Caballeronia sp. LZ062: one gene and its partner. The protein of the gene in region 2 interacts with the protein of the main gene of each other region in a pairwise test. Links are inferred from orthologs where the notes say so. Each region holds a gene or a part of one and is shown on either strand. Other genes may lie near its edges.

Region 1 (9,955 bases), 750 kb from region 2 along the record:
ACTGAATGGTAGTCCCGCGTTCGTTGCAGTGTCAACGAAACCTGTGCGATTCGCGGGTTTGTACGGAGCCTGCGCCGTCGAGAATGTCATGAACAAGCATCCAACGCCCTCTTTTGATACCGACGTGCAGGACGCGCCGTCGCGTCCCGGCGATGCGTACGTGCAGTCGTTCGCGCGCGGCCTGGCCGTCATTCGTTCGTTCGATGTCAACCGCCCTGCGCAAACGCTCACCGATGTCGCCGCCGCCACGGGCCTCACGCGCGCTGGCGCGCGGCGCATTCTGCTTACGTTGCAGTCGCTCGGTTACGTGGAAGCCGATGGCCGGCTCTTCCAACTGACGCCGAAAATTCTCGATCTCGGGTTCGCCTATCTCACCTCCATGCCGTTCTGGAATCTGGCCGAGCCCGTCATGGAGGATCTCGTCGAGCAGGTTCACGAGAGCTGTTCGGCGGCCGTGCTGAACGGCGCGGAAATCGTCTATGTGCTGCGCGTGCCGACGCACAAGATCATCACGCAGAATCTGTCTATCGGCAGCCGTCTGCCCGCGTTCTGCACGTCGATGGGCCGCGTGCTGCTTTCGGCGCTCGACGACGCGCGGCTCGACGCGGTGCTCGACGCCAGCCACATCGTCGCGAGAACACCGCACACGATCACCGACCGCAATGCGTTGAAAGACGCGATCGCGCTGGTGCGCCGTCAGGGCTGGGCGATCGTCGATCAGGAACTGGAGGAAGGGCTGATTTCGATGTCCGCGCCGATCCGCGACCGGCAAGGCCGCGTGATCGCGGCGCTCAATATCAGCGGCAACGCGCAGCGCAAGAACGCGAAGCAAATGGTGAAGGCGTTTCTCGACCCGCTGCAAACCGCGGCGCAGCGCGTGTCCGAACTGGTCGCGCGACGCGGCTGACGGCGGCCTGCCGTCCACAACCATGAACGACCTCGACCTGAACCTGATCCCGTTTCTCGTCGCCATCGAGGAGACGCGCAACGTGAGCCGAGCGGCCGAGCGGCTCGGCGTGAGTCAGCCGCGCGTATCGACGGCGCTCGGGCGGTTACGCGAGTACTTCAACGATCCGCTTTTCGTGCGCACGTCGCGCGGCATGGAACCGACGCCGCGCGCGCTCGCGCTCGTGCCCGCGGCGCGCGAGGCGCTGAGCCGCATCGAGCGCGGCCTGCTCGACACGCAGCACTTCGATCCTTCTTCGAGCACCGACACGTTCGCCATCGCGCTCTCGGATGTCGGCGAGATCGTGTTTCTGCCGCGTCTGTTGCAGGCGTTCGCGAAGGAAGCGCCGCACGCGAATTTGCGCTCGGTGTCGGCATCGCACGGGGAAGTCGAGCGCGGGTTGGCGTCCGGTGACATCGATCTCGCCGTCGGTTATTTCCCCGATCTGCACGGCAACAATTTCTTCCAGCAGCGGCTGTTTTCGCACCGCTTCATTTGTCTCATGCGGCGCGATCATCCGTTTGCGAATGCGCCGCTCACGCTGGAACGCTTCGTCGAATGCGGACACGCGGTCGTGCGCGCCGAAGGACGCAGCCAGGAAATCCTTGAGAATTATCTCGACAAGGAGCGCGTGCGGCGGCGCGCCGTGCTGGAGACGCCGCACTTCATGAGCCTGCCGTTCATCCTCTCGCGCACCGATCTCATTGCGACGGTGCCGCATGCGATCGGCTTCGCTTACGTGGCCGAACATGCGTCGATCACGCTCGCCGAGCCGCCGCTCGCGCTGCCGCGCTTCGATCTCAAGCAGCACTGGCATCGCAAGTATCACAACGATCCGCGCACGACGTGGCTGCGCGGCGTCGTCGCCTCGCTTTTCAACGACGCGCTCGATGAATGGCCGAAGTGATCCGGCTAACATCACGGCTTTGCTTTCCCACGGAATCTGACCGATGGATGCGCTCACCAGCCTGCGCGTGTTTCGCGAAGTGGTCGAAGCCGGCAGCTTCGTGAAGGCGGCCGAGCGCCTCGATCTCTCGACGGCGATGACGAGCAAGCACGTCGCCAACCTCGAACGTCAACTCGGCGTGCGCCTGCTCAACCGTACGACACGGCACCTGAGTCTGACCGAAGCCGGCAGTGTGTATTACGAGCAGTGCCGCGAGGCGCTCGACATTTTGCAGGCGGCCGAAGCGGCGGTCGGTGCGCAGACCGCGAAGCCGCAGGGCGTGTTGAAGGTGACGGCGCCGGGCTGGTTCGCGAATCGCCGGTTCGCGGATCTGCTCGTCGCGTATCAGGCGCGTTATCCGGGCGTGCTCGTCGACTTGCGGCTGGAGAATCGCTTCGTCGATCTTGTCGAAGAAGGCTACGACATGGCGTTGCGCGTGACCTCGGAACCATCGCCTTCGTTGATCGTGCGGCCGCTATGCACAATGCCCTTCGTGCTGGCCGGCTCGCGCGCTTACCTGGCGCGTCACGGTGAGCCTCGCCATCCGGACGATATTGCGCGGCATCGCATGGTCTTGCCGACATACACCAACATCGAATCGGTGACGCTCACGGGACCGGACGGCGCAGTCACCGTCAAAAATCAAGCCGTGTTGAAAACAAACGACACTTCGATGGCGCTTCAACTCGTGAAGGCGGGTATCGGCCTCGCGTATTTTCCTTCCTGGATCGTGGAACCGGAACTCGCGTCGGGCGCGCTCGTGCGCGTGCTGCCGGGCTACGCGGCCTTTGCGCCAGCGGTCTACGCGGTCTACACGAGCCGGAAGTACATGACGACGAAGGTGCGCACGTTCATCGATTTCCTCTCCGAGTCGCTTGCGGACCGGCCAAACTGATTAGGAATACTCTTATTCAAGGGGAACGGGGCTGCGTGTGAAGATCGCGCCGGCGTCCGGTAGGCGGACTGCCGATTTCTTCAGCGCATGAGGCCATCCGCACATGGACTTTCCCTGGATTCCTTTGTTTTTCAACCTGTTATTGCTCGGCGTCGTGCTCTTCGCGTGCCGCACGGCCAATGCTGCCAACAAAACACTGAACTGGAACGGCGCATTGATCTACTTCGTCTTCTGCCTCTTGGCCATGGTGCTCGACTTCACACTGACGATGGTGTTTGCGTCGGCGAGCTTTCATGCGCATACGCAGTATGAAAGCGTGGGATCGCGCGGCGCATGGAGCACGCGCGTGGCGTGCTATCTCGTTCCTTGCGCGGTGTCGCTGGTGCTGGCGCTGCGGTTCCGGCAGCGGCAACGGGTTGCCAAACCGCGCGCCGCCGCGGTGGACGTGCCGATCAGTGACGGGTCGACCGCCGCAGCGTCGTGATGCATAGCCGCAGAAGTGGTTTCTTCGACGTTTGCCGCAAAAATCGCCGAAGCGGTTCTACTATTCGATTCGCTCTGATATACTTTCGCTCTTTCGGGGCGTAGCGCAGCCTGGTAGCGTACCTGCATGGGGTGCAGGTGGTCGGAGGTTCAAATCCTCTCGCCCCGACCAAATTTCAAAAGGCTCTCCGGCTTCTGGCCGGAGAGCCTTTTGTTCAATTCGGCTCCGGTCTCCGGCATTCGGCTAAGACTACGTTCTGCGTCGAGCACGTGTCTCCAAACTGTTGCGGCGCGCGAATTCGCTTGCTTAACAGCCACTTAAGCTCTAATGTTCAACTGACACATAAGGAGCGGCACCGCAATGCCTCTGTCCGCTTGCGCGCCTGTGGATCACAGGCGCGCCCAGCCCGATTACATCCCATCCTCGTTGCGAAGTGAGATCGCCGGACGGTTCGACGCGAGAAGTGCTGCGCGCGTGACGCGCTTCGGCCGCATCTATCCCGGCGGAAGCCGCTACGTTTGCGTCAGTGCGCCCGATAAGGAACGCGGCGGCTTCTACGCGCTCTACTTCTTCCACCATGGCGCGAACGACTGGCGCATTTATCCACCGCGCGGTATCGGGCCCAGCATCGTCTATTGGTCGGTCGCAGGCTCGGAAAAAAGCGTCAAGGCTGCCCCGGGCTAACGCCGCTTATCCTTTAGCGGCAAGCAGCACTTGTCCCGTGATCGGTTCGTCGATCGTGCGCTTATACGCTCTCGCCACGTCGACAGCGGGAATGCCGGCCGACGGATCCTTTCCCATGGACTGAAGCGTCTCGGCCACCCATCGCGGGCTTACCACGTTGACGCGCATCTTTCCCTGCAACTCCAGCGCCGCCGCGCGCGCGAATCCCTCAACACCCGCATTGACGATACTGACAGCTGCGCTGCCGACCATCGGCTGTTGCGCGAGCGTGCCGCTCGTCAACGTGATACAGCCGCCCTCGTCCACATGGCCGATTGCGCAGCGCACGAGGTTGACCTGGCCCATTAGCTTGTTGGCGAGACTAAACGCATAGTCGTCGTCGGAAAGCGCGTCGAGCGGCGCGAACTTCGCGGTCCCGCCGACGCACAGCACCGCGCCCACGTTGCCCACCTTCGAGTACATCGCCGCGATGCTCGCCTTGTCGGACAAATCGACAGGGACGTCCGAACCCTTGCGGCTCGCCGCGATGACTTCGTGCTCCGGTCCCAGAATCCGCGCGATCTCCGTACCCAGCAACCCGGTTGCGCCAACGATCAACACTCGCATAAGCCCTCCTGGAGAGGTCGAGAAAGAGACGCGACTATCGTACAGCCGACGTTGCATGCACGCTCGATACAAACGAAAAAGCCGCGATACGCGATCGCGGCTTTTTTTTTGTCCGGCGTGGCGCTCACCCGCCGAGCAAATCGATCACCTGCATGATCTCCTTGCGAAGCTGATCGACATCGACCGCCGGCTGCTGCGCTTGCGCGGCGCCGGGTGAATCCGCCGACATGGCATCGTCGCCGTTGGAGCGCCCTTGCGCATCCAGCCGATTGCGCGCGCCGTTGATCGTGAAGCCTTGCTCGTACAGCAGCTCCCGAATCCGCCGGATCAGCAAGACTTCGTGATGCTGATAATACCGGCGGTTACCGCGCCGCTTGACGGGCCTGAGCTGCGTAAACTCCTGTTCCCAATAGCGCAGCACGTGCGGCTTCACACCGCACAGTTCGCTGACTTCGCCAATCGTGAAATAACGCTTGGCCGGGATCGGAGGCAAGACGACTTTTTCCATCGTCGATCAACCATCGTGGTGAGTGATGTCGATGAAGCGCGGCGGTCGAACAGCGGGATGCGCCTGTCGGCGCGGGATGAACGTCAGCGAGTCAGACTCGTCTCCGCTCCCGTCTCGACCAGCGCCTTCAGCTTTTGACTCGCATGAAAAGTGACCACGCGCCGCGCCGCGATAGGAATGGCTTCGCCAGTCTTCGGGTTGCGCCCCGGACGCTGCGGCTTGTCGCGCAACTGGAAGTTGCCAAAGCCAGACAGCTTGACGCTGTCGCCGCTTTCCAGCGCGTCGCGGATGACCTCGAAGAACGCTTCGACCATGTCCTTCGCTTCGCGCTTGTTCAGACCGACGTGGTCGAACAGCATTTCGGCCAGTTCGGCTTTGGTGAGCGTTGGCGTGTCATTCGACAACGCGCCCGAAGTGGTGTTGTCGCGGGTCATGGCGCTACGCTGCGCCGAAAGAAGGGCTTCGAAATCACTCGAGTTCATTTGGTTCATATCGGTAAAACGGCCAATGCGATTGAGACGGAGGGGCCAACTGCAGGCTATCCGCGCAACCGCGCGCCGTGTACTCGAGCCAGGCGATCCACCAGCGTTTTGATGGCCGTGTCGACCGTTTCGTCCTGAAGCGTGCCGCCAGTATCTTGCAACGTTACACGGAAGGCAAGACTTTTCTCGTGCGCTCCCAAACCGCCGGAAGTGTTTGATTTTGGACGGAATTCGTCGAAAAGCGCAACCCTCGTGACGTGCTTGCACGCCGGCTCCGAACGGGCATTTTCAAGCTCGTCGAGAAGCGACTGCACGGGCACGTTCTGGTCCACGACGATGGCGATATCACGGCGCACGGGCGGGAATTTCGATACCTCGGACGGCGTCGGCAGCGCGCGTTCCATCAGCGCGTCGGCGTCGACTTCAAAGAGAATCGGCGCGTGCGGCAAGTCATACTTCTGCATCCAGCGCGGATGCAGTTCGCCGATCCAGCCGACCGCGCGCCCCGCGACCTCGATGCGCGCGCTGCGTCCCGGATGCAGCGCCGGATGCTCGGCCTTGACGAAGCGCGGCACGACCGGCGCGAAGAGCGCCTCGACATCGCCCTTCACGTCGAAGAAGTCGACTTGGCGCGACGCCACGCCCCACTGCTCTTCGAGCGCGGGACCATACGCGAGACCGCCGATGCGCTTCGGCTGCGCGAAGCCTTCCACGGTCAGTTCGCCCGCCTTCACCGACGGATCGCGCAGGAACACGCGCCCCGCTTCGAACACGCGGATACGCTCCGCACGCCGGTTCAGGTTGTAGCGCAGCACCTCGATCAGGCTGCCGAACAGCGTCGTGCGCATGACCGAAAGCTGGCTCGCGATCGGGTTGATGAGCCGCACCGGGTTGTCGTTGCCGGCCAAGTCCTTCTCCCACTCGGCGTCCACGAAACTGAAGTTGACCGTCTCCGAATAGTCACGCGCGGCAACTGCATCGCGCAGCACGTGAATCGAGCGGCGCGTTTCGTTCGTGCGCCGCATCTCGCTCGCGGCCACCGGCGGGCGAGCCGGGATTTTCTCGAAGCCGTAGATGCGCGCGACTTCCTCGATCAAGTCTTCCTCGATTTCGATATCGAAGCGATACGGCGGCGGCGTGACCTTGAAACTGTCGCCGTCACGCTCGAACGCGAGGTTCAGGCGCGTGAAGATTTGCGCAATCTCCTCCGCGCCGATCTCCACGCCGATGATGCGATGCGCGCGCTCGACGCGCATCCTCACCGGGCGACGCTCGGGCACGTTGAGGATCTGGTCGTCGACCGGACCGGCTTCGCCGCCGCAGATGTCGAGAATCAACTGCGAGATGCGTTCGATATGCTCGACGGTCGTCGAATAATCGACGCCGCGCTCGAAGCGGTGCGCCGCGTCCGTCGAGAAGTTGTACTTCCGCGCGCGGCCGCGAATGGCGTCCGGCCACCAGAAGGCGGCTTCAAGATAGATGTTCGTCGTATCCAGCGAGACGGCCGTGCTGTCGCCGCCCATGATGCCCGCGAGACTTTCCACTTGACGATCGTCCGCGATCACGCCGACGGTTTCATCCAGCTCGACGGTGTTGCCGTTCAGCAGCTTGAGCGATTCGCCCTTCTTGCCCCAACGCACTTCGATGCCGCCGTGAATCTTGTCGAGGTCGAACACGTGCGTCGGACGGCCGAGTTCGAGCATCACATAGTTCGAGATGTCGACGAGCGCGGAAATGCTGCGCTGGCCCGCGCGTTCGAGCCGCTCGACCATCCATTGCGGCGTCTTCGCGTGCGCGTTCACGCCACGGATCACGCGGCCGGAGAAGCGGCCGCACAAGTCGGGCGCCAGCACCTTGACTGGCAGCTTTTCGTCGAGCGTCGTCTTGACGGGCGGCATGTCGAGCGTCTTCAGCGGCGCGCCGGTGATGGCGGCGGTTTCGCGCGCGACGCCGAACACCGAGAGGCAATCCGCCTTGTTCGGCGTGAGCTTGATTTCGAAGACGGTGTCGTCAAGGTTAAGCGCTTCGCGGATGTCCTCGCCGACCTTCGCGTCCGCCGGAAGAATCAGCAAACCGCTATGGTCTTCAGACAGCTTCAGTTCGCGCGCCGAGCACAGCATGCCCTGGCTGTCGATGCCGCGCAGCTTCGTCGGCTTGATCGCGAACGGCTCGCCGCCTGCTTCGACGGGCGGCAACACCGCGCCGATCAGCGCGACCGGCACTTTGATGCCCGGCGACACATTCGGCGCGCCGCACACGATGTTCAACTGCTCGCCCGTGCCGGCATCGACCTGGCAGACGTTGAGCTTGTCCGCGTTCGGATGCTTCGCCACTTCCAGCACTTGCCCGACGACGATCTTCGCGGTCGGCGGCGCGACCGGGCGCAGGTCTTCGACTTCGAGACCGGCCATTGTCAGCGCGTGAGCGAGTTCGTCGGTCGAGAGCTTGGGATCGACGAAGCTACGGAGCCATGATTCGGGGAATTGCATGTGTGTCTACGTTCGAATGAGGTGGTGTCTCACGCCCGATCCACTGAAAAGACCGGGCGTCGCGGGCTGTGCGGCTTCAGGCGAACTGGCGCAGGAAACGCAGGTCGTTTTCGAAGAAGAGGCGCAGGTCCTGCACGCCGTAACGCAGCATGGTCAGACGCTCGAGGCCGCTACCGAACGCAAAACCGATATAGCGCTCCGGGTCCAGACCCATGTTGCGGATGACGGTCGGATGCACCTGACCCGAGCCGGAGATTTCAAGCCACTTGCCCGCGTTCTTGCCGTGCTCGAACATCATGTCGATTTCGGCGGACGGCTCCGTGAACGGGAAATACGACGGGCGGAAGCGCACGAGGATGTCGTCACGCTCGAAGAATTTCTTGAGGAAATCGGTGTAGACGCCTTTCAGGTCCGCGAAGCTGATGTTCTCCTCGATCCACAAGCCTTCAACCTGATTGAACATCGGCGAGTGCGTGGCGTCGCTGTCCACGCGATACGTGCGGCCCGGAACGATCACCTTGATCGGCGGCTTGTTCATGCGCGCGTAGCGCACCTGCATCGGGCTGGTGTGCGTGCGAAGCAAGAGCGGGCGCCCTTCGGCGTCCTTGCCATCGACGTAGAAGGTATCCTGCATCGAGCGCGCCGGATGATTCTCCGGGCTATTCAGCGCCGTGAAGTTGTACCAGTCGGTCTCGATCTCGGGACCATCGGCCACGTCGAAGCCGATCGAACCGAAAATTTGCTCGACGCGTTCCCACGTGCGCATGACCGGGTGCAGCGTGCCCGCGCCCGCGCCGCGCCCGGGGAGCGTGACGTCGATCGCTTCGGCGGCGAGCCGCTGGTTGAGCAGTGCATCGGCCAGCGCCTGACGGCGCGCGTTGAGCGCGGCCTCGACCTGCTGCTTGGCGAGATTGATGCGCGCGCCTTCGGTTTTCTTCGCTTCGGGATCGAGCTTGCCCAGGCCCTTCAGCAGTTCGGTGAGCGCGCCGGATTTGCCGAGAAAGCGGGCCTTCTCGTTTTCGAGCGTCGTGGCATCGGTGGCGTTGTTAAAGGCGCTTTTCGCGTCGGCGACAATCTGGTCCAGATCCATTGATCCCATCTTTTCAACGTCGAAAGTTCTAGTCTGATTACGGTTTTGCGCATGTCCTGCGGACAATCCAAGTCATGCGCAAAACCGTCCGGCCAACAAAAACGGGGCTCGGTGAGAGCCCCGTTTTCTGCCTTCGCGCAACCGTCTACGACACGGCGACGCTCAGGCAAACCACGCAGTACTAATTTCGCAATTAGGCTGCAACGGCGGCTTTCACCTGCTTGACGATCGCAGCAAAAGCAGCCTTGTCGAACACAGCCATGTCAGCCAGCACCTTGCGGTCGAGTTCGATCGAAGCCTTCTTCAGGCCGTTGATGAACACGCTGTAGGTCATGTCGTGCTGACGCACCGCCGCGTTGATACGCGTGATCCACAGTGCGCGGAACACACGCTTCTTGTTGCGGCGATCGCGATAGGCGTACTGCCCTGCGCGCATGACCGCCTGCTTGGCGATGCGATAGACGTTATTGCGACGGCCGCGGTAACCCTTGGCCAGACGAATGATCTTCTTGTGACGGGCCCGTGCGGTAACCCCACGTTTTACTCGAGGCATGTTGCTCTCCTTAAGTTAGATGAGGTTAGGCGAACGGCAGCATTGCGCGGACGGAGTTCAGATCGGAATCATGAACGGCCGTGGCGCCACGCAGATGGCGTTTGTTCTTGGTGGTTTTCTTGGTAAGAATGTGGCGCTTGAAGGCCTGACCGCGCTTGACGGTACCGCCCGGACGCACCACGAAGCGCTTTGCAGCACTCTTCTTGGTCTTCATCTTCGGCATGAAACTACTCCAGTTTATTAGATGGTCATGGGTGTGCGGCTGATCTTCA
Region 2 (9,867 bases):
CGAGCACGCCCAGCATGAACACCTCGATCATGCCCCACGGCCGCACGAACTGAATGGCGCGCAACGTGACGTGAAAGCCCGGCGGCACGTAGCCGGCGCGCACGGGCATCAGCACATAGAGCAGGGCGGTGAGCTCGCAGAGCGGAAACAAGATGGTCGCGCAGAACACGAGCACCGCGACGACTTCCATGTGCTCGCCCCACAGCGCGATGATTGCGCCGATGAGCGTCGTCTGCGACGTGATGCCGTTCGCATCGAGTTCGACGATGGGAAACGCCTGCGCGATGACGAAGGTGATGAGCGCGGCGAGCGTCGTCGCGCAGATACGGTCGAGATTCGGTGTGATGGCGCGATAGAGCCGCGCGCCGCAACGCGCACAATTCGCGCTGCTGTGCTCGGGAAGCGCGCGCTTCGTGAAGAGCGCGTCGCATTCGTGACATGCGATCAGTTCTTCTGAATCGTTCACATTCATAGTCGATGCCGGGCCTTCTCATGCGTGTTCGTATGGCGCCGCAAGGTCGGCCCGGGGCAGTAAGAGCAAGTCCCGAGCCAGCGCGCACGGTAGCAGCAGCATGGTATCAAACACGGATGCCATGCGACGATAAGACTCCTAGCGGAATAAATGCGCCTGCATTTACGTTCAATTCGGGCCGCGTTCGCGAGGGCATTATTGCGGGGAGCATCGACCGTTGCATGGGCGAAATAGTTCGTTGCATGAACGCGGTACATCGGGCGCAGAATGACGCAAAGCCCCGCCAGTGTTGCCTCGGAGCGTTTCAAGGTCGTGTGCGCGCACGGTGGCAATTTGCCGCTGTTCGGGTAGCATGGCGGCGCATGCATCGGTCAGAAATGGATCGCGCCGACGCACATCACAGATATTTAGGACATCGGCATCATGAACAGCAGTGTTGGCATCTCGCAGGCAAAACCGGCTGAGCGATACGGCGCGACGGCGATCGCTTTTCACTGGGTGATCGCGCTTTTGATCGTCGGCGGGTTTTACCTCGGCTGGATCATGACCGATATCCCCGGTTTCACGCCGACCAAGCTCAAGTATTTTTCATGGCACAAGTGGATCGGCGTGACCGTGTTCGTGCTGGCGGCGCTGCGGCTCGTCTGGCGCTTCACGCATCGCGCGCCGTCCATGCCGGCCGGCATGCCGCGCTGGCAGCAGGGCGCGGCGCACGTGACGCACGCGTTGTTGTATGTGTTGATGATCGTGATTCCCGCCTCCGGCTATCTCTACAGTTCGGCGGCGGGCTTACAGGTGGTGTACCTCGGCGTGCTGCCGCTGCCGACCCTCATCGGGCCGGACAAGGCGCTGAAGGCCACGCTGCGCATCGTTCATGTGGCGCTGAACTACGGGCTGCTGGTGCTCGTCGCGATGCATGTGCTCGCGGCGCTCAAACATCATTTCGTGGATCGCGACGGCTTGCTCGGCCGCATGCTGCCGTTCATCAGATAAAGCGCGGTGCGAGCTGCGATGGTTTCCTCGTCGTTGGCAAGGCGTTTCCGGCGCGCTGTTGGTTCCAGCATGCTTTTGATTTCCAATACCGGTTGCTCGTCGAATCAATAAAAAAGGCTCACATGAAACTGAAACTCAATGGATGGATGCTGGCGGCAGTGGCCGCAGCATCGCTCGCCACGGCAGCGGGCGCACAGGCACAGGTCGATATGGCGAAGAGCTCGGTCATCGCCACGTCCAAGCAGATGAACGTGCCCACCGACGGCAAGTTCAACAAGTTCAACGCGCAGATTTCATTCGATCCCGCGAAGCCTGCGGCAGGCAGCGCGAACATCACCATCGACACCGGCAGCTACGATCTCGGCGACGCCGACTACAACAAGCAGGTGCGCGGCAAGGAATGGTTCGACAGCGCGACGTATCCGACCGCCACGTTCGTTTCCAGCGCGATTGCGCCTGCGGGCGGCAATCAGTACAAGGTGACGGGCAAGATCACGATCAAGGGCAAGTCGCAGACGGTGACGGTGCCGGTCACCATCACGCAGCAGGGCGCGACCGAAACCTTCGACGGCTCGCTGCCGATCAAGCGCACGCAATTCGACGTGGGCACGGGCGAGTGGAAGGACACGTCGGTGGTCGCGGACGACGTCGTCATCAAGTTTCATATCGTCGCCGCGAAGAAGTAAGCGGCGGCCGTTTCGTTCAACAACGTAAATCAACACTCAATCAGTCAGGAGAAGCACTTGAACAAGCTTTCGATGATCGCCGCCGGCATGCTCGCAGCCGGCCTGTCCTTCAGCGCGATGGCCGCTGACACGTATCAGCTCGACCCGAACCACACGTATCCGAGCTTCGAGGCGGACCACTTCGGCGGCGTGTCGACGTGGCGCGGCAAGTTCAACAAGACCAGCGGCACCGTGGTGCTCGACCGCGCGGCGAAGACCGGCACGGTGGACGTGACCATCGACGTGTCGTCGATCAACACGGGCAACGCGAAGCTCGACGAGCATCTGCAAAAGCCCGAATTCTTCGATGCCGCCAAGTACCCGACGGCCGTCTACAAGGGCACGTCGATCAAGTTCGACGGTGACAAGCCGTCGGAAGTCGTCGGCACGCTGACGATGCACGGCGTGACAAAGCCGCTGAATCTCAAGATCGAGAGCTTCAAGTGCTTCGTGAACCCGATGATGAAGAAGGAAGTCTGCGGCACGGAAGCGACGGGGACCTTCGATCGCGGCGACTTCGGGATGGACTACGGCAAGTCGTACGGTTTCAGCCTGAAGACGGTGCTGCATATCCAGGCTGAAGGCGTGAAGCAGTAAGTCTCGACGGATTGCGCGAGAAAAAGAAAAGGGCCGGTCATCGAGACCGGCCCTTTTTGCTTCTGCGCTGCGAAAGAAGCGTTAAACCTGAGCGCCCGCGTTCGGGTCGTTCGGGTCGTACTTGTCCTTCTTTTCCTTGATCAGGTCTTCACGCTTGACGCCGAACCACATGGCGAGCGCGGCGGCAACGAACACCGACGAATAGATACCGAACAGAATACCCACGGTCAGCGCCAGCGCGAAGTAGTGCAGCGTCGGACCGCCGAAGAAGAACATCGAGAGCACCATCATTTCGGTACAGCCGTGCGTGATGATGGTCCGCGACATCGTGCTCGTGATCGCGTGGTTGATGACTTCGATCACCGTCATCTTGCGCTGCTTGCGGAACGTTTCGCGAATCCGGTCGAAGATAACCACCGACTCGTTCACCGAATAGCCGAGCACCGCGAGAATCGCCGCCAGCACCGAGAGCGAGAACTCCCACTGGAAGTAGGCGAAGAATCCGAGAATAATCACCACGTCGTGCAGGTTCGCGATGATGCCCGCCACCGCGTACTTCCATTCGAAGCGGAACGACAGGTAGATCACGATGCCGATCACCACGCATGCCAGCGCGGCGAGGCCGTTGGTCACGAGTTCCTTGCCGACCTGCGGCCCGACGAACTCCACGCGCTGCAAGCTGACTTGCGCGTCGTTCGACTTGAGCGCGCTCATCACCTGATCGCTCTGCTGGGCGGACGTCAAGCCCTGCTTGAGCGGCAGGCGGATCAGCACGTCGCGCGAGGTGCCGAAGTTCTGCACTTGCGCGTCGCCGTAACCGAGCTTCGCCATGGTGGCGCGCACCGGTTCGAGCGGCACGGCCTGCGGATACTGCACTTCGATGACCGTGCCGCCGGTGAACTCGACCGACAGATGCAGCCCGCGATGCACGAGGAAAAAGACAGCCGCGAGGAACGTGATGAGCGAGATCGCGTTGAAGATCAACGCGCGCTGCATCAGCGGCAAGTCGCGGCGAATGCGGAAGAATTCCATGTTTCGTCTCTCCGGGGCTCAGGGCTTCAGTGCGACTGGCCCGGTTTCTGTTGATCGATGCCGGGGCCCGAGCGGCGGCGCACGGTCGGCTTGCCGGTGGGCGCGGCCGTCTGAGCGCTTGCGCGCGGCGCGGCGGCGCGCGCCTTGGCCTTGCTGCGGGCGGCCGGGACGACTTCCTCGACGACTGCTTCGTCACCGTGCTGCGCGGCGAGATAAGCCGCAGCGGCGGATTCGGCACTTGCGCCTTCCGGACGCCACACCTGACCGATAGCCAGCGACTTCAGCTTCTTCTTGCCGCCATACCACAGGTTCACGAGACCGCGCGAGAAGAACACGGCCGAGAACATCGACGTCAGAATGCCGATACAGTGCACGACCGCGAAGCCGCGCACCGGGCCGGAACCGAACGCGAGCAGCGCGAGACCGGCGATCAGCGTGGTGACGTTCGAATCGAGAATCGTCGCCCACGCGTGCTTGAAGCCTTCCTGAATCGCGGTCTGCGGCGGCGCGCCGTTGCGCAGTTCTTCGCGGATACGCTCGTTGATCAGCACGTTCGCGTCGATCGCCATACCGAGCGCGAGCGCGATAGCAGCGATACCCGGCAGCGTCAGCGTGGCCTGCAGCATCGAGAGAATCGCGACGAGCAGCAGCAGATTCACCGACAGCGAGAGCATCGAGATCAGGCCGAACAGCAGGTAGTACACGATCATGAAGACGGCGATCGCGGCAAAACCGTACGTGACCGAATCGAAGCCCTTCTTGATGTTGTCCGCGCCGAGGCTCGGGCCGACCGTGCGTTCCTCGATGATGTCCATCGGCGCCGCGAGCGAGCCGGCGCGCAGGAGCAGCGCGAGATCGGTGGCGGCTTGCGGCGTCGGCTGGCCGGTGATCTGGAAGCGGTCGCCGAGTTCGGACTGGATGGTCGCGACCGTCAGCACTTCGCCCTTGCCCTTCTCGAACAGCACCATCGCCATCGGCTTGCCGATGTTGTCGCGCGAGACCGAGCCCACTGCGCGCCCGCCGGCCGAATCGAGACGGATGTTCACGGACGGACGCTGGTGATCGTCGAAGCCCGCCGAGGCGTCGATGATGCGGTCGCCGGTGAAAATAACCTGCTTGCGCAGGAACACGGTGCGGTCGCCTTGCTTGAACGCTTCGTCGCCGGGGGGAACGGCATCGTTCGGACTCGAGGCGTAGGTGTTCACCGGGTCGGCAAGGCGCGCTTCGAGCGTCGCCGTGCGGCCGATGATGTCCTTGGCCTTCGCCGTGTCCTGCACGCCCGGCAGCTCGACCACGATGCGGTCCGCGCCTTGTTGCTGAATCACCGGCTCCGCGACGCCGAGTTCATTCACCCGGTTATGCAGCGTCGTGATGTTCTGCTTGAGCGCGCCGTCTTCGACCGTCTTCTGCGTGCCCGCCGAGAACGTGCCGACCACCTGAACGCCGTCGCCGCTCTGGCGCGTCGTCCATTGGAGCTCGGAAACGCCCGTCGAAAGCAGGTTGCGCGCGTTGTCCGCGACCGCCTGATCCGAAAAATTCACGACGACCGATTGCCCCACGCGATTCACGCCGCCATCGCGAATATTGCGATCGCGCAGATACGTGCGGGCGTCGGCTGCGTCGGAATCGAGCTTTTTGTTCAGCGCGCCGGCCATGTCCACCTGAAGCAGGAAGTGCACGCCGCCGCGCAAGTCGAGACCGAGGTACATCGGCAGCGCGTGCAGCGCCGTCAGCCAGCGCGGCGAGGCGCTCTGCAAATTCAGCGCGACGATGTATTGCGGATCGGTCGGGTCGCTGTTCAGCGTTTTCGTCAGCAGGTCCTTCACGCGCAACTGCGTGTCGGTGTCCTTCAGGCGTACGCGAATGTTCGCGTTGGCCTGCGAATTGTCGAACGTGACTTCGTCCGCCGTGATGTGGCTCGCGGCGAGCGCGCCTTCCACATTCGCGAGCGTGGACGAATCCAGCTTGACGGTCGCCTTGCCGCTCGACACCTGCACGGCGGGCGCTTCGCCGAAGAAATTGGGAAGCGTGTACACGAGACCGATGACGAGCGCCACCAGCATCACGACATACTTCCAAAGGGGATAACGATTCATGGAGATGGCCGAACAGAAAGTTGGCTTCGGGGGAGAGGGCGTCCGGCGTTATGCGCGACGAGCCGCTTGAGTGACTCGTGTGACTCGGAGGGCTCGGAGCGAGGCCGCGCCGGACGCGAAAGGATCTGGCCTTACAGCGACTTGATGGTGCCCTTCGGGAGAATAGTCGTGACGGAGGCCTTCTGCACGGTGATTTCCGTGCCTTCGGCGATTTCCACGCCGACATACGCTTCCGACACCTTCGTCACCTTGCCGACGATACCGCCGTTGGTCACCACTTCGTCGCCCTTGGCCATGGCGGCCAGCATGTTGCGATGCTCCTTCTGACGCTTCATTTGCGGACGGATCATGATGAAGTACAGCACCGCGAACATCAGGATCAGCGGCAGAAAGCTCATCAGACTCGATTCCGCGCTGCCCGCGGTGGCGCCTTGTGCAAAGGCATTCGAAATGAACGACACGTTGGTCTCTCCGTTATACGTCGAAAATACTGCGAAATTGCGATTTGAAGACCGGCTCAGAAATTAGCCCGACATTCTACCACTCGCCCATGCCGGCAAGACGCCGGAATGCGCTTTGGCATCAAGCCGTTAGGCCCGCGCGCAAGGCGTTTCGGCGAGCGATAGAAAGCTTATTGTAATGCCGGCCGGGCCGCGACCGGCGTTCGCTCAATCGACCCCGCGCGCGCGGTTTTCGGCGAACGTCTTGCGGAACGCGTCGAACGAGTGATTTTCAATCGACTCGCGCACTTCGCCGATCAATTGCAGGTAGTAGTGCAGGTTGTGGATGGTGTTGAGTTGCGCGCCGAGAATCTCGCCCACGCGATGCAGATGATGCAGATACGCCCGCGTGAAGTTACGGCACGTGTAGCAGCCGCAGCTTTCGTCGAGCGGTTTCATGGAATTCTTATGGGTCGCGTTCTTGATCTTCAGATCGCCGAAGCGCGTGAATAGCCAGCCGTTGCGCGCATTGCGCGTGGGCATCACGCAATCGAACATGTCGACGCCCGCCGCCACGCCTGCCACGAGATCCTCCGGCGTGCCGACGCCCATCAGATAATGCGGCTTGTCGGCAGGCAGTTTCGGCCCGATGTGGTTCAGAACGCGCATCATGTCTTCCTTCGGCTCGCCGACCGACAGCCCGCCGATCGCGAAGCCGTGAAAGCCGATGTCGGAGAGTCCTGCCAGCGATTCGTCGCGCAGGTCTTCGAACATGCCGCCCTGCACGATGCCGAAGAGCGCGTTCGGATTGCCGAGCCGCGTGAATTCGTCGACGGAACGCTTCGCCCAGCGCATCGACATGCGCATGGAGTCGGCGGCTTCCTTGTGCGAAGTCGGCACGCCGTTGGTCGCGTACGGCGTGCATTCGTCGAACTGCATGACGATGTCCGAGTTCAGCACCTTCTGGATCTGCATCGACACTTCGGGCGAGAGGAACAGCCGGTCGCCATTGATCGGCGACGCGAACGTGACGCCATCTTCGGTGATCTTGCGCAGATCGCCGAGCGAAAACACCTGAAAGCCGCCGGAATCGGTGAGAATCGGCCGGTTCCAGCCCATGAAGCGATGCAGCCCGCCGTGGGCGCCGATCGTCTCAAGTCCTGGGCGCAACCAAAGGTGAAACGTGTTGCCGAGAATGATCTGAGCGCGAATTTCTTCGAGTTCGCGCGGCTGGATCGCTTTCACGGTGCCGTACGTGCCGACCGGCATGAAAATCGGCGTCTCGATGACGCCGTGATTCAGCGTGAGGCGGCCGCGGCGCGCCTGCCCGTCGGTCGTCAGCAGTTCGAACTTCAGGCCGTTGTCCGGCGGAGTGTGATTCTCGGTCATGTCGATTCCTGTGCTACCGGAGAACAGTCCGGCGCGTCGGGTTGAAAAATCAGGCGCGCGTGAGCAGCATCGCGTCGCCGTAGCTGAAAAAGCGGTAACGCGCCTCGATCGCGTGACGGTACGCCTCGCGGATCGTCTCCATGCCGGCAAACGCCGAGACGAGCATCATCAGCGTCGATTTCGGCAGATGGAAGTTGGTGATCAGCCGGTCGACGATGCGGAACTCGTAGCCCGGCGTGATGAAGATATCGGTTTCCGCGCTGGTCGCGGCAAGCGGTCGGCCGGCCTCGGCGGCATCGCGCGCGGCGGCTTCGAGCGCGCGCATGGACGTTGTGCCGACGGCGATCACGCGGTTGCCGCGCGCCTTGACCGCTGCGATGCGATCCACGAGCGGCTGCGGCAGCGCGTACCACTCGCTATGCATCTTGTGCTCGGCGATGTTGTCGACGCGCACCGGCTGGAACGTGCCCGCGCCGACGTGCAGCGTAAGCGTCGCGCGTTCGACGCCGCCCGCATCGAGCCGGGCAAAGAGGGCGTCGTCGAAATGCAGGCCCGCCGTGGGCGCGGCCACCGCGCCGGGGTTGGCCGCATAGACGGTCTGGTAGCGCGATTCGTCGTAGGCGTCGGCGTCGTGCTCGATATACGGCGGCAGCGGCAAGCGCCCGTATTGCTCGATGAGCGTCAGGCAATCGGCCGGAAAGTGCAGCGTGTAGAACGGCTCCACGCGCTCGCCGACGGTCACGTCGAATGCGTCCGCGAGCTTGATGCTGCTGCCCGCCGTCGGACTCTTGCTCGCGCGAATCTGGGCGAGCGCGGTGGTCGCACCGGTCAGGCGCTCGATCAGCACTTCCACGCGCCCGCCACTGGCCTTCTGGCCGAAGAACCGCGCCTTCAGGACTTTGGTATCGTTGAAGACGAGCAAGTCGCCCGGCTCGATCAGCTCCGGCAGTTCGGAGAAACGCCGGTCGGTCAGCGTGGCGGGCGCGGTGCGGTTGTCCACTTCGAGCAGGCGGCTCGCGCTGCGCTCGGCGAGCGCGCTTTGCGCGATCAGCTCCGGCGGCAGATTAAAATCGAAATCGGAAAGCGTGAACATGGCTTGAAGTCGTGCGAACGAAGCTGAAATAGACGTCAGCGCCGAACAAACCTCACATTGTACTTGCGAAGAGATTAGATGCCCTTGTCCGACCGTCGCCTGTCCTCCCCGGCCGATGCGCCCGCGAGCGCCGAGCCTGGCGCCGGGCTCGCCGCCGCGCCCGCGGCGAAGCGCGCGAAAACCGGCGACGACGCGGCGAAGAAGGCAAAGCCCGTCGTCAAGACCGCGGACAAACTCGCCAAACTCGGGCTCAAATCGGACATCGACCTCGTGCTGCATCTGCCCATGCGCTACGAAGACGAAACCTCGCTCACGCCCATCGCAGAGCTGATTCCTGGCGATATCGCGCAGACCGAAGGCATCGTCTTCGACAACGAGATTGCGTATCGGCCGCGAAGGCAGTTGCTCGTCAAGATTCACGACGACGCCGGCGACGAACTCACGCTGCGTTTTCTCAACTTCTACGGCTCGCAGGTCAAGCAGATGGCCATCGGCACGCGCCTGCGCGTGCGCGGCGACGTGCGGGGCGGCTTCTTCGGGCTGGAGATGGTGCATCCGGCGGTGCGCCCCGTCGATGGCGATACGCCGCTGCCCCAGGCGCTGACGCCCGTCTATCCTTCGACGGCAGGCATCTCGCAGGCGTACTTGCGCAAGGCCATCGACAATGCGCTCACCCGCGTGGCGCTGCCCGAACTGATGCCGGACCCGGTGGCGCGCGCGCACCTCGCGCCGCTGAATCTGCCGGGCCTGCTCGACGCGGTGAAGACGCTGCATCATCCGCGCGCGGATTCGGACGAAACCGCGCTCATCGACGGTACGCATCCGGCGTGGACGCGCATCAAGTTCGAGGAACTGCTCGCGCAGCAGCTTTCGCTCAAGCGCGCGCACGCCGAGCGCCGCACGCGCGCGGCGCCCGCAATGCCGCGCCGGACCGCCAGCGATGCCGATTCGCTCGTCACGCGCTTATTGCATGCGCTGCCGTTTAAGCTGACCGGCGCGCAGGAGCGCGTGGTCGCGGAAATCGCGGGCG

The links.
Region 1: the proteins of secD (region 2) and pheT interact in binary tests that used the Escherichia coli proteins (3 or more experiments, as listed by UniProt). The link is inferred for Caballeronia sp. LZ062 from one-to-one orthologs.

What each region holds. Positions count from the first base shown.
Region 1 is NZ_JARTWB010000002.1:1,390,020-1,399,974, forward strand. Bases 5,325-8,357 are described here. They hold pheT (phenylalanine--tRNA ligase subunit beta), read right to left. Parts: upstream 8,041-8,357; coding sequence 5,608-8,040; downstream 5,325-5,607. Other genes in these bases: P9239_RS12635 (integration host factor subunit alpha), read right to left, coding at 5,325-5,560; pheS (phenylalanine--tRNA ligase subunit alpha), read right to left, coding at 8,117-8,357. In the rest of the region: P9239_RS12595 (IclR family transcriptional regulator), read left to right, coding at 89-907; P9239_RS12600 (LysR family transcriptional regulator), read left to right, coding at 930-1,853; P9239_RS12605 (LysR family transcriptional regulator), read left to right, coding at 1,897-2,787; P9239_RS12610 (hypothetical protein), read left to right, coding at 2,891-3,271; P9239_RS12620 (hypothetical protein), read left to right, coding at 3,746-3,955; P9239_RS12625 (short chain dehydrogenase), read right to left, coding at 3,962-4,561; P9239_RS12630 (MerR family transcriptional regulator), read right to left, coding at 4,686-5,069; more of P9239_RS12635, read right to left, coding at 5,153-5,324; more of pheS, read right to left, coding at 8,358-9,130; rplT (50S ribosomal protein L20), read right to left, coding at 9,324-9,683; rpmI (50S ribosomal protein L35), read right to left, coding at 9,709-9,906.
Region 2 is NZ_JARTWB010000002.1:2,144,482-2,154,348, reverse strand. The notes cover bases 3,381-6,325. They hold secD (protein translocase subunit SecD), read right to left. Parts: upstream 5,916-6,325; coding sequence 3,846-5,915; downstream 3,381-3,845. Other genes in these bases: yajC (preprotein translocase subunit YajC), read right to left, coding at 6,047-6,325; secF (protein translocase subunit SecF), read right to left, coding at 3,381-3,819. In the rest of the region: P9239_RS16045 (paraquat-inducible protein A), read right to left, coding at 1-472; P9239_RS16040 (cytochrome b), read left to right, coding at 896-1,465; P9239_RS16035 (YceI family protein), read left to right, coding at 1,588-2,151; P9239_RS16030 (YceI family protein), read left to right, coding at 2,224-2,787; more of secF, read right to left, coding at 2,869-3,380; more of yajC, read right to left, coding at 6,326-6,376; tRNA guanosine(34) transglycosylase Tgt, read right to left, coding at 6,584-7,744; tRNA preQ1(34) S-adenosylmethionine ribosyltransferase-isomerase QueA, read right to left, coding at 7,794-8,837; ATP-dependent DNA helicase RecG, read left to right, coding at 8,916-9,867. UniProt on the Escherichia coli protein: Part of the Sec protein translocase complex. Interacts with the SecYEG preprotein conducting channel. SecDF uses the proton motive force (PMF) to complete protein translocation after the ATP-dependent function of SecA.